DNA from 3 places in the Labrys sp. 22185 genome. Region 3 is predicted to be linked to each of the others. Evidence: predicted binding sites of a transcription regulator. Region 3 holds the regulator's gene; each other region holds the start of a gene.
The links. The regulator PhoB, encoded in region 3, activates phosphate uptake and scavenging genes when phosphate is short. The targets are predictions, from matches to a motif close to TGTCATNNANCTGTCAT.

Region 1 (4,294 bases), on a different contig from region 3:
GACCTGGCGGCGCTGCTCTACACGTCCGGCACCACGGGGCGCTCCAAGGGCGCGATGTTGACGCATGGAAACTTGGCGTCCAACGCCGTCACCCTGGCCGACTATTGGCGTTTCAGCCAGGCCGACGTGCTGCTGCACGCTTTGCCGATCTTTCATACGCATGGCCTGTTCGTGGCCATCAACACCATCTTGATGGCGGGCTCCTCGCTGATCTTCCTGCCGCGCTTCGATGCGGCGGAAGTGCTGCACCACCTGCCCAAGGCCACCTCCATGATGGGCGTGCCGACCTTCTATGTGCGCCTCCTGCAGCAGGAGGGCCTCACGCCCGAGGCGACCGCCCATATGCGGCTGTTCGTGTCGGGATCGGCTCCCTTGCTGTCGGAGACTCATGAGCAATGGAGAGCGCGTACGGGCCATGCCATTCTCGAGCGTTACGGCATGACCGAAACCAATATGATCACCTCCAACCCCTATGACGGCGCGCGCGTGGCCGGCGCCGTCGGCATGCCCCTGCCGGGTATCTCCCTGCGCATCGTGAAGCCCGAGACGGGCGAGCCTCTGCCGCAGGGCGAGATCGGCATGATCGAGGTGAAGGGCCCCAACGTGTTCAAGGGCTATTGGCGCATGCCGGAAAAGACCAGGTCCGAGTTTCGGCCGGATGGTTTCTTCATCACCGGCGATCTCGGCAAGATCGACGCCGATGGTTATGTCCATATCGTCGGGCGCGGCAAGGACCTGGTGATTACAGGTGGCTACAACGTCTATCCCAAGGAAGTGGAGACGGAGATCGACGGCATTCCCGGCGTGTTCGAAAGCGCCGTCATCGGCGTGCCGCATGCCGATTTCGGCGAGGGGGTGACGGCAGTCGTGGTGCGCAAGCCCGGCGCCACGGTGGAGGAGCGGACGATCCTCCAGACCCTGGAGGGGCGCCTTGCCAAGTTCAAGCAGCCCAAGCGCGTGCTCTTCGTCGACGAGTTGCCGCGTAACACCATGGGCAAGGTCCAGAAGAACGTGCTGCAGACGACCTACAAGGATCTTTACGTGCGGGGATGAGTATGGTGGCCTTCTCCCCCTGCGGGTATCGTCAACTCTCTTGAGTTGACTAGAGGTCCCGGCAGGGGAATGAGGGGAGAAGCATGACCTTCCAAGACATGCGCCAACACCCCTCATCCGCCCCCACGTTCTTTACTTGAACGCGTGGTCCTTATGGGACCACGCTACGGCACCTTCTCCCGCAAGGGGAGAAGGTTTTCGGCCTCAACCCAGCTTCGGCTCGAGCTGCGTCGACCACAATGCCGCATCGGCGGCGTCGCGCAGGGTGACGGTCATCACCCGCGTGTCGGCGGCGATGGCGACATGGCCGAAGAATTGCAGGCCGGCCGCGGGCGACAGGTTCTGCTGGCCGCCTTCCGGTGCCTTCACATATTTGAGCTCGGGCCCGAAGGTCATGTCGAGGTCGTTGGGGCCGAACGTGCCCGAGTGGAGCGGACCGGAGACGAATTCCCAGAAGGGGTCGAAATCCTGGAAGGCCGCCTTGTCCGGGTTGTAGTAATGGGCGGCGGTGTAGTGGACGTCCGCCGTCAGCCATACCGTGTTCTTGACGCCGGCCGCCCTGATGAAGCGCAGGAGATCGGCGAATTCGAGCTCGCGGCCGAGCGGCTTGCCATTGTCGTTGTTCGAGACGGCCTCGAAGCCCTTCTTCTGGTCGGCCTTGTCCCACACCACCAGAGCCAGCGGCATGTCGGCGGCGATCACCTTCCAGGTCGCCTTGGAATTGGCGAGCTCACGCTTGAGCCAGGCAAGCTGCTCGGCGCCGAGGAAGGCCTCTTCCCCGCCTTCGGTGGTCTGCAGATTGGCGCCGTTCGGGCCGCGATAGGTACGCATGTCGAGCATGAAGACGTCGAGCAGCGGGCCGTATGGGATCTTGCGATAGACCCGGCGCGGTTCGGCCAGCGTGGTGGCGATCGGCATATATTCGTGGAAGGCCTGTGCGGCGCGCGCCGCCAGGGCCGCAATCGACTTTTCCTTGTAGCGATCGTCGCTGAGCAGGTCCTTGGAGGACGACCAGTTGTTGGTCACCTCATGGTCGTCCCACTGGGTGATGACCGGAACCTGCTGGTAGAGAGCGCGGAAGTTCTTGTCCACGAGGTTGTATTTGTACTGTCCGCGATATTCGTCGAGGGTCTCGGCGACCTTGGACTTTTCCGGCGTGACGATGTTCTTCCAGATGGTGCCGTCCGGCAGCTTCACCTCGGGCTTGATCACGCCGTCAGCATAGATGTTGTCGCCCGAATGGATGAAGAAATCCGGATTGTGCTTGAGCATGGCCGAATAGATCTTCATGCCGCCGCGGTCGGCATCGATGCCCCAGCCCTGGCCGGCCGTGTCGCCGGACCAGACGAAGGAGACGTCACGCAGTCCTGCCGGGGCCGAACGCAGGTGCCCAGTGACCACTTCGCTCTCGACGCTGGTATGGGCGAGATCCTGGAAGCGCACGCGGTAGAAGATCTCCTGATCGGCCGGTAAGCCTTCGGCCAGGACCTTCACGGTGTAGTCGGTCTCGGGCGAGGCGGTCACCGTCGGCAGCCGGTTCACCGTCTTGAAGCTCTCGGTCGTCGACCATTCGAAGATCGCATTGGCCGGGCGGTCCGTGCGCGACCACAGCACCGCCCTGTCGCCGGCGACGTCACCCGACTGCAGGCCGGCCGTAACTTCGGGGCGGTCGGCGGCGCGGGACAGGCCCGGCATGGCGAACGTGCCCGTGGCCCCGAGCAGGCCGGTTGCGGCTGTTGCGGTAAGGAAGCGGCGGCGGGACAGAGGTCTTTCGATGAAGCGCATGGCGACTCTCCAGCTTGAAATGCGCTCCTTCTTGGCCATCGACATGACAGTGGCATGTCAAATGGTTGGAGGAATTATAAAGAGGGTTGTCGGCATCGAACGTTCCCACGCTTTCACCAGACGGATTCATGAGTCAGGCGGCCGGTGATGTGGCATAGGAAAGGTCGGCATTCGTCCAGTGAATCGGGGAATCGATGGTTGCTTCGAGCTGTTTCGGCGTTTGGCACAAGACCGTTAGAGCGACCCTGCTAGCCGGTATGATGCTGGCCATCGGTTTGCCGGGGAAGCCGGCCGTCGCCGGGCCTGCGACAGATGGCGGCGCCAGGGAGATCACCGACGCCTTGGGCCGCAATCTCGGCAAGGTCTGGATCGACAAGGGCGTCATCAGCGTGAAGCCCGATGGCGAGGGCTACGATCTCGCACTCGACATCGGTAGTGCCAAGCTCGGCCTGCCCGGCGATGGGATGACATTCAGCCTGAAGCCTTTCACCCTCCGGCTCACGCCGAAGGGAGAGCGACGCTTTGCCTTCGAACTTCCCAAATCCACACTCGAGCTGACTTACAGGAACCCAGCCTTGTTTTTCAGCGAAGAAGGATCGCGTCGCTTGGTGAACTGTTTCGGCGAAGGCCTGCTCGATCTGGATGCCTTCCTGGTTTCGGAGGGCAATCTTCAATGCGAAAGCAGCACCGCCTCCAACTCCGTCGGTGTCTTTGGAGGGGAGGGCAAGACAGGGCTCATCAGTCTCAAGTTGGCCGGCACGGCGTTGGCGGACGGAAACATCGATGGCCGGATATCCTATGAGGTATCGAGTTTTGTCGAAACCTTCGGCGCCAGGATTGGCGATGCCTTGCCGACGTCGCTGCCGAAACCGGAGATGACCACCAAAGTCGACGGAATTCGTCACGATTTTTCCGTTTCGGGCCTGAGGAAGGCTGGATTGACGACAGCCTTTGCTTTTCTATCCGATCGGTTTCTCCGCGGGCCTGGCACTGCAACGCGCGCGGAGATTGAGGCGCTCGCCAAGGGCGTCATGCCGCTTTGGAGCAATGCCTCGCTGAAGTCGCACTATGAGAATCTGCGTTGGGGCACGCCTCGTGGGCCGATCAAGTTCGCCGTCATCGACGCAGCCATGAAGAATGAGGGCCTGGTCGAGCATACCGACCTGGATGGGACCTTAAATGTTTCCGGCATGCAGGTACCCGGAACCGTGCTACCCAGTTGGGCCGCCATCTTGGTGCCGGAGAAGATCACGCTCGATACCAGGTTGAAAGATCTCGATCTGGAAAGCCTTGTCGATGGCGCGATCGAGGTGGCTACCAGGGGCGGCTCGCCGGTGCCAGGGGAAATGCATGCTCTTTTGTTGCGTGTCTTCAGCAATAATCGGGCGACACTCGCATTTGATGCGACGGCAACGGCCTCCGGCTACGACATCAAGGGGCAGGGGATGACGTCGAT
Region 2 (4,294 bases), on a different contig from region 3:
CGGCGATCGCCGTGCCGAACAGGCCGGCAAGCGTGTAGGTGGCGACGATACCGGCGACGATCACGATGGTGGGCAGTGCCGTCGCTTCCAGCGAGACCGCGAGGCCCTGGATGACGTTGGTGCCGTGACCGGTGACGGAAGCCTGCGAGATCTCGCGCACCGGCCGGTAGCCGATGCCCGTATAGTACTCGGTGATCCAGACGATCAGGCCGGTCACCACCAGGCCGACGATGCCGCAGGCGAACAGGGAGGTGCCGGTGACGTCATGGCCGCCAATGGTGCCGATCGAGCCCCAGCCGATCAGGAAATGCGTGGCGACTGCCAGGCCCGCCACCGAAAGCACGGCCGAAGCGATGAAGCCCTTGTAGAGCGCGCCCATGATCGACTGGTTGGCGCCGAGCTTGACGAAGAAGGTGCCGACGATCGAGGTGACGATGCACGCCGCGCCGATACCGAGCGGATAGAGCAGCACGTTGGAGAGCACCGGCGTTCCGGCGAACAGGATCGCCGCGAGCACCATGGTGGCGACCACGGTGACCGCATAGGTCTCGAACAGGTCGGCGGCCATGCCGGCGCAGTCACCGACATTGTCGCCGACATTGTCGGCGATGGTGGCAGGGTTGCGTGGGTCGTCCTCGGGAATGCCGGCCTCGACCTTGCCGACGAGATCACCGCCGACGTCGGCGCCCTTGGTGAAGATGCCGCCGCCCAGACGGGCGAAGATCGAGATCAGCGAGGCGCCGAAGCCCAGAGCCACCAGCGAATCGATGATCTCGCGCGCCTGCTTGGGATCCGCGAAGGAGAGCTGCATCGGGCCGGTCAGCACATAGTAGTAGACGGCGACGCCAAGCAAAGCGAGACCGGCCACCAGCATGCCGGTGACAGCACCGGCCTTGAAGGCGACTTCGAGCCCCTGCCCCAGCGAGTTCATCGCAGCCTGTGCCGTGCGGACATTGGCTCTCACCGACATGTTCATGCCGATGAAGCCGGCAAGACCCGAAAGCACTGCGCCGATCAGAAAGCCGATGGCGCTCGGGATCGAGAGGAAATAAGCGACCAGCGCGAAGATGATGATGCCGACGCCGGAAATGGTGACGTATTGGCGCCTGAGGTAAGCCTGTGCGCCTTCACGCACGAAACCGGCGATTTCCTGCATCCGGGCGTTGCCGGCGGGCTGCGCCATCACCGACTGGAATGCCCAGATTCCGTAAACGAGGGAAAGCGCCCCGCACGCAATAATGACCCACAGAGAAAGCATGGACTAAATGTTCCTTGTTCTTTACTCGCACAAGCCACTGAACAAATCGCACGAACGAACGACCCCTGCCCTTCGTATCGAAGGTCAGGATATTGCAGGTGCGGCGAATCCTCCCACCGGAGCCGTCTGATTGTCCGGATTGCCGCGATGCTGCCAAAATCATACGGGCAGCGCAACCGACGCCGTGCGTTCGCGGCAAGTTCTTTCGAAGATCCTCTTGGTGCGTCACCCGCCGGAAAACTGTCACGCCTCTGTCATCGGCTCTTGCCAAGGAAGTCCACGCTGAAGCGTTTCGCAATTCGGCCATATTGCTGAAAATTGCGAAGACACGTCGAAACAACAATGACCGGGAGCAAAGACGCGTTTTCGCTGAGGCGCGTCTGTGTTCTGGCCACCGAGCGAGATTTCCATGCGCCTTCTTCGCACCATCCTTCTCACCACCCTCCCGGTTCTGCCGACGCTGGCAATGGCCGAGCCCCTTGCCATCAAGGAGCCCTTCGTTTCTTCCGCCCCGGGCGAAGAGAAGATCGATTTCGCCGGCGGCAGCTTCGTCAATCATGGCCTGGTCGGCGTCGGCCGGCTGAGTGCCGACCTCAAGGACGAAAAGGGCGATACGCTCGGCTCCTTCTCCTCCATGGCGATCGATCCCAAGAGCTGGAGCAAGACCGCCACCGGCTATAAGGGCCAGCTCCGCTCCCTGCCGGACCGCGGCTACAACAATCCCGACAAGGGCCTGTTCTTTGACTATCAGGGCCGCGTCCTCGCCTTCGACTTCGCCTTCACGCCCTATTCCGGCCCTGCCCTGCCTACCGCCGTCACCTCGCAGTCGCAGATCGAACTGAAGCCGCTCGACGGCAAGGGCGTCTTCCTCACCGGCCTCGACGGCAAGCCGACGACGGGGGCCGATCCCGCCGACAACACCGTCGAAATGAACGGCTATACCCTGCCCGTACCGCCGGCCGGAGCGCTTGGCGCCGGCTCCCTCTCCTTCGACGCCGAGTCGATCGCCTATCGTTCCGATGGCAGCTTCTATGTCGGCGATGAATATGCTGCCGCCGTCTATCTGTTCGGACCGGACGGCAAGCTGAAGGGCCTCATCCCGCCCGGCCCGGCCCTGGTTCCCACCAAGAAGGGCAAGATCAACTTCACCTCGATGGAAGCGCCCGACACCGGCCGGCGCAACAATCAGGGCCTGGAAGCGATCTCGCTGACGCCGGATGGCAAGACCCTCTACGCCGTGCTGCAAAGCGGTGCGCTGCAGGACAGCTCGGCCGGCAAGAACCAGGCGAACCGTGCCACCACGCGGATCTACGTCTATGACGTCGCCTCGGACCCGCTGCCCAAGACCCCCAAGGCCGTCTACTCGATCGAACTGCCGGTCTATTCCAAGAAAGGCGACGGCAAGATCGACAGCACGGCCGCACAAAGCGAGATGGTGGCGCTCGACGACCACCGCTTCCTTCTGCTCGCCCGCGACGGCGCCGGCCATGGCTGCGACTGCAAGAATCCGGAGATGTTCAAGGCCATCCTGGTGGTCGACACCAGCGGCGCCACCAATCTGGCCGGCACGGACTATGAAACCGGCACCAAGCCGATCGCGCCCGCCAAGGACGACCGCAATGTTCTCGATCCCGCCATTACCCCTGCCCGCTCCCAGGTGCTGGTCAACCTGTTGAACGCCACCCAGCTCGGCAAGTTCGGCCTCAACATCGACAATGCCAAGTCCAACGATCTCACCCTGTCGGAAAAATGGGAAGCCATGACGCTGGTGCCCGCCCTCGACCCGGCTGCGCCGAACGATGCCTTCCTGTTCGTCGGCAACGACAACGACTTCCTCACCAGGAAAGGCGTGATGAAGGGTCAGAGCTACGACGCCGGCCTCACCAACGACACGCTGGTGCTGGCCTATCGCCTGACCCTGCCGGAAGATCTGGCCAAGGCCTTGGCAGGGAAATAAGGGCATCGATGAGAGTGGGGGTAGTTGCCCTCACCCCCGACCCCTCTCCGAACCTGGGAGAGGGGAGCATCGGCGTCGCGGTTGATAACGGTCGGGCGAAGCGCACGACAACAAGGCGGAACACAACGCCTGCGGCTCCCTCTCCCGAATCGGGAGGGGGACAGCCCCTCAAAAATGACTGAAACTGCCTCGGGCGAACTGGACGTCGTTGCCCTCACTGTCGAACCATCTCGGAACATGATGACCCGATGTCACCACGCCGATCGGGCTGACTGGTACCCCGGAGTTCCGCGCTGCCGCTTCGAAAGCGGCGCGTTGCCCGGAAGGCACGGCGCAGAGGATCTCGTAGTCGTCCCCTCCCGTTAGGGCCGTTTCCAGCAACGTCGCGTCAAGCTTGCAGGCTGCCTGCGCGGCTGGCGAAAGCGGCACGGCATCGCGTTCGACATCGGCCGACGCACCGGAAGCCCTCAGCAGCTTGGCGAGATCGCCGACGAGGCCATCGGAAATATCCATCGAGGCCGAGGCGTGGGCGAGCACCGCCGGCGCCAGCGCTGTGCGCGGCTGTGGCAGGAGGTAGCGCCTGGCCAGGTGATCGCGCTCCACCTCTGCAAGCCCGGCCAAGGCAGCCGCGCCGCGACGTGCCAGCAGACCCAGAGCTCCGTCGCCGATGGATCCGCTGACATAGAGGATGTCGCGAGGCTGCGCGCCGTCGCGGCGCGGAATGCGATCGGAGGGCACCAGGCCGAAGGCGTTGACGGCGATCGTCAACGGCCCCGTGGTCTTGACCGTATCGCCGCCCAGCAGAGCAAAGGCGAATTCCTTGCCGTCGACCGCCAGGCCCTCGGCGAAGCGCTGCAGCCAGTCCTCACGCCAACCCGGCGGCAGGGCAAGGCAGAGCGTATAGGCATGCGGCCGCGCGCCCTTGGCGGCAAGGTCGGACAGGTTCACGCGCAAGGCCTTGCGCGCGATGAGATCGGGATCGTCGTCGGCGAGGAAATGAATGTCGGCGACAAGCGCATCGGTGGTGACCACCAGATGCTCGCCAGGCGGCACACTCAGCGTCGCAGCGTCGTCCGTCA
Region 3 (4,294 bases):
CCAAGAGCAATGCGCGTGGCGGCGACATGGGCACCTACCTCAACGAGCGTGGCCTGCGCATCCTCGCCGCCCTGGACGCGGTGGCCGAGGCCAAGAACGCCACGCCCGCCCAAGTCGCCATTGCCTGGCTGATTGCAAGGCCCGGTATCGTCGCTCCGATCGCCAGCGCCACCAGCGTCGAGCAGCTCTCCGACCTGATCAAGGCGACCGAGCTCAATCTTGGTTCGGCCGAGATCGAGCAGCTCACCAAGGCGAGCGCATAATTTTCCTGTCGCTGTCGAAAGCGAACGGGATGGCGCGTCATTGTCATGCCGGCGCATCATGCGCCGGCGGAGACAGGAGGAACCCATGCAGTTCGCAATTCTGATCTACAGCAGCGAAGAAGCCATGCTGAAGGCGGATCCCGCCAACAAGCAGCAGATCCTGGCAGCCTATCAGGCCTATACGCAGGCGCTCCAGTCGGCCGGTGCCCTCGGCCCCTGGAGCCGCCTGCGCCCAACGGCTTCGGCCACCACCGTGCGCATCGCCGACGGCAAGACCCAGGTGCTCAACGGGCCCTTCGCCGACACGCGCGAGCAGCTCGGCGGCTTCTATATCATCGACGTGCCGGACCTGGATGCCGCGATCGGCTGGGCGGCGCGCTGCCCGAGCGCCGCCATCGGGACCATCGAGGTCCGGCCGATATGGGACCCGAAGGACTATTGAGCGAACGGCCCGAGCCGGTGTCTTCAGCCCCCGCAGCCGAGCTTGCCGAAATCGTGGCGCGACGCAGCTATGGCCGGCTCGTCGCTCTTCTCGCGGCGCGCTCGGGCGACATTGCGGGGGCCGAGGATGCCCTGGCCGACGCCTTTGCTGCGGCCATGGAACATTGGCCGGCGGGCGGCGTGCCCGCCAATCCCGAAGCCTGGCTGCTGACCGCGGCCCGGCGCCGCCAGATCGATGCGGCCCGCCGCGCCAGGCTGCGCGGCGAAAAGGCGGACGAGGTCGGCCGCCATGTCGAGGCCCTCGCCTCGGAGCAGGGCGAGCGGCATGCCGTGCCCGATGAGCGCCTGCGCCTGATGTTCGCCTGCGCCCATCCCTCCCTCGATGCCACCGTGCGTGCGCCCCTGATCCTGCAGGTGATATTGGGGTTCGATGCCGGCGCGATCGCCAGCGCCTTCCTGGTCTCGCCCGTGGCGATGAGCCAGAGACTGGTGCGGGCCAAGGCCAAGATCAAGCAAGCCGGCATCCCCTTCCGCATCCCGGAGCCCGACGAGTTGCCCGGCCGTCTCGACGCGGTGCTGGAGGCCGTTTATGCCGTCTATGCCGAAGGCTGGGCCGATCCGGAAGGGGCTCATGCCCGCGAGCGCAATCTGTCGACGGAGGGTATCTGGCTCGGCCGGCTGCTCGCCTCGCTCCTGCCCGGCGAGCCTGAAGTGCTGGGGCTGCTGGCCCTGATGCTGCACGCCGAAGCGCGGCGGGCGGCGCGCCGCGGCCAGGATGGCGATTATATTCCGCTGGAGCAGCAGGACACCGCGCTCTGGGATGCGGGGCTGATCGAGGAGGCCGAAGCCTTGCTTGCCCGGGCCGGCCAGGTCCGCCAGATCGGCCGCTATCAGCTGGAAGCCGCGCTGCAATCGGCCCATGCCCATCGACGCATCTGCGCGACGACGGACTGGGCCGCGATCGTCATATTGTATGAAGCCCTGGTTCTGCTGACAGCTTCTCCAGTGGCCGCCATCAACCGGGCCGTGGCGCTCGCCCGCCTCATGGGGCCGCAGGCTGGTCTGGCTGCACTTGACGAGGTCGCCGGTGACGGACGCATCGTCGATTACCAGCCCTATTGGGCCGCGCGTGCGGACTTGCTGGTGCGGGCCGCCAGACCGGAGGAGGCCTGCAATGCCTATTTGCGGGCGATCGGCCTGGAGAGCGATCCGGCCATCCGCCACTATCTGCAGGCACGCCTGGCGGATTTGGCGGCGTGACTGCGCGGCGAGGGAGGAGGGCGGATATCGTCGCCCACTCTTGCTCTCTACGTCGCGCAGCCCCTCACCCTCTCCCCGTAGGAACGAGGTGAGGGCGCAACGCAGCCTTGGCGAAGCGGAGCGAGCGGGCAATGCCCACGAAACGCCCTCAGGATTGCTTGGCGAAGGTCTCGTCGAAGGAATAGCCGGCACCGCGCACGGTGCGGATCGGATCGATCTCGCGCGTGCGGTTCATCGCCTTGCGCAGGCGGCCGACATGCACGTCGACCGTGCGCTCGTCGATATAGACGTCGCGGCCCCAGACGCTGTCGAGCAACTGCTCGCGCGCGAAGACGCGTCCCGGTGCCTGCATCAGGAATTCGAGCAGGCGGAACTCGGTCGGGCCGAGGCGGATCTCGCGATTGCCGCGATGGACGCGCTTGGTCTCGCGGTCGAGGGAGATGTCGCCGGCCTTGAGCAGGGAGGCGACGTGATCGGGCTTGGCCCGGCGCAGCAGGGCACGCACGCGGGCCGAGAGCTCGGGCACGGAGAAGGGCTTGACGACATAGTCGTCGGCACCGGTGGCCAGGCCCCGCACGCGTTCGGTTTCCTCGCCGCGCGCCGTGAGCATGATCACCGGCAGGCGCTCGGTTTCCGGCCGCATGCGAATACGCCGGCACAATTCGATGCCGGACAGGCCCGGCAACATCCAGTCGAGCAGAACCAGGTCCGGCACGCTTTCGCGCAGGCGGATCTCGGCGTCGTCTCCGCGTGCGACGCTATCCACCTCATAGCCTTCGGCTTCGAGATTGTAGCGCAGCAGCAGGGTCAGCGCTTCTTCGTCCTCGACGATCAGAACCTTGGGAGGCATGGCCTATCCCTTGTTATTTAGCCGGCACAGGAAGGTCGACGAGATCGGTGCTGTTGTCCGCCTTGGGCCGCTCTCCGGCCGGCGATTCACCGGTCACGAGATAGTGGACCGTCTCGGCGATGTTGGTGGCGTGGTCACCGATGCGCTCGATGTTCTTGGCGCAGAACAGCAGATGGGTGCAGAAGCCGATATTGCGCGGATCTTCCATCATGTAGGTCAGCAATTCGCGGAACAGCGAGGTATACATCGCATCGATCTCGCCGTCCGAGCGCCAGACCGAGAGGGCTTCCTCGACATTGCGCTGGGCGAAGGCGTCGAGCACCTGCTTGAGCTGCTCGAGTACCAGGTCGGCCATGTGGTCGAAACCGCCGAAGAGCTGGGCCGGCTGGGCGTGACTGTGGATGGCCACCACGCGCTTGGCGACATTCTTGCCGAGGTCGCCGATCCGCTCGAGGTCGTTGGCCACCCGCAGGGCCGAGACGATCTCGCGCAGGTCGAGGGCCAACGGCTGGCGCTTGGCGATGATCAGGATGGCTCGGTCCTCGACCTGGCGCTGCAACTTGTCGATCGCGGCGTCGAGATCGATCACCGCTTTGGCGCGCTGGGTGTCGCGCTTGAGCAGGGCTTCGACGCTGTCGGCTACGCTCTTCTCGGCATAGCCACCCATTTCGGCGATCATGTTGCGCAGCTCGCGCAGTTCCTGGTCGAAGGATGTAACGATATGGTCGGACATGCCGCCTCCAAATGAATTCGACGCTGGCCGAGGGATCAGCCGAAGCGGCCGGTGATGTAATCCTGCGTACGGCTGTCGTTCGGGGTGGTGAACATCTTGTTGGTCTGGCCGACTTCGATGAGGTCGCCCAGATAGAAGAAGGCCGTCACATCCGCGCAGCGCGCCGCCTGCTGCATATTGTGCGTGACGATCACGATGGTGAAGTCCCGCTTCAATTCGTCGATCAATTCCTCGATCTTGGCGGTCGAGATCGGATCGAGCGCGGAGGTCGGCTCGTCCAGCAGGACGACTTCGGGCTTCACCGCGATGGTGCGGGCGATGCACAGGCGCTGCTGCTGGCCGCCGGACATGCCGAGGGCCGAAGCGTGCAGGCGGTCCTTGACCTCGTTCCACAAGGCGGCCTTGGTCAGGCACCATTCGACACGCTGGTCCATCTCCGCCTTGGAGATGGATTCATGCAGCCGCACGCCGAAGGCGATGTTGTCGTAGATCGACATCGGGAAGGGCGTGGGCTTCTGGAACACCATGCCGATGCGGGCGCGCAGCACCGCCGGGTCGATCTCCTTGCCGATGACGTTCTGGCCGTCGAGCAGCACGCGGCCCTTGGCGGTCTGCCCCGGATAGAGGTCGTACATGCGGTTGAGCACGCGCAGCAGGGTCGACTTGCCGCAGCCGGAGGGACCGATCATGGCGGTGACCTGCCGGTCGATCATGTCGAGATTGATGGCCTTGAGCGCATGCTTCTCG

Region 1: the regulator PhoB is predicted to act here: its motif matches at 2,882-2,898, upstream of ACTJKX_RS13410 (alkaline phosphatase D family protein).
Region 2: the regulator PhoB is predicted to act here: its motif matches at 1,500-1,516, upstream of ACTJKX_RS13100 (esterase-like activity of phytase family protein).

The regions. Positions count from the first base shown of each region.
Region 1 covers NZ_JBQEPH010000005.1:334,338-338,631, forward strand. The annotation lists gene ACTJKX_RS13405 (malonate--CoA ligase) at 1-1,053, shown strand, start outside; gene ACTJKX_RS13410 (alkaline phosphatase D family protein) at 1,258-2,838, opposite strand; gene ACTJKX_RS13415 (hypothetical protein) at 3,180-4,294, shown strand, end outside.
Region 2 covers NZ_JBQEPH010000005.1:271,539-275,832, reverse strand. The annotation lists gene ACTJKX_RS13105 (sodium-translocating pyrophosphatase) at 1-1,258, opposite strand, end outside; gene ACTJKX_RS13100 (esterase-like activity of phytase family protein) at 1,668-3,215, shown strand; gene thiL (thiamine-phosphate kinase) at 3,384-4,294, opposite strand, start outside.
Region 3 covers NZ_JBQEPH010000009.1:250,037-254,330, reverse strand. The annotation lists gene ACTJKX_RS19625 (aldo/keto reductase) at 1-263, shown strand, start outside; gene ACTJKX_RS19620 (YciI family protein) at 349-705, shown strand; gene ACTJKX_RS19615 (RNA polymerase sigma factor) at 702-1,964, shown strand; gene phoB (phosphate regulon transcriptional regulator PhoB) at 2,113-2,814, opposite strand; gene phoU (phosphate signaling complex protein PhoU) at 2,828-3,547, opposite strand; gene pstB (phosphate ABC transporter ATP-binding protein PstB) at 3,583-4,294, opposite strand, start outside.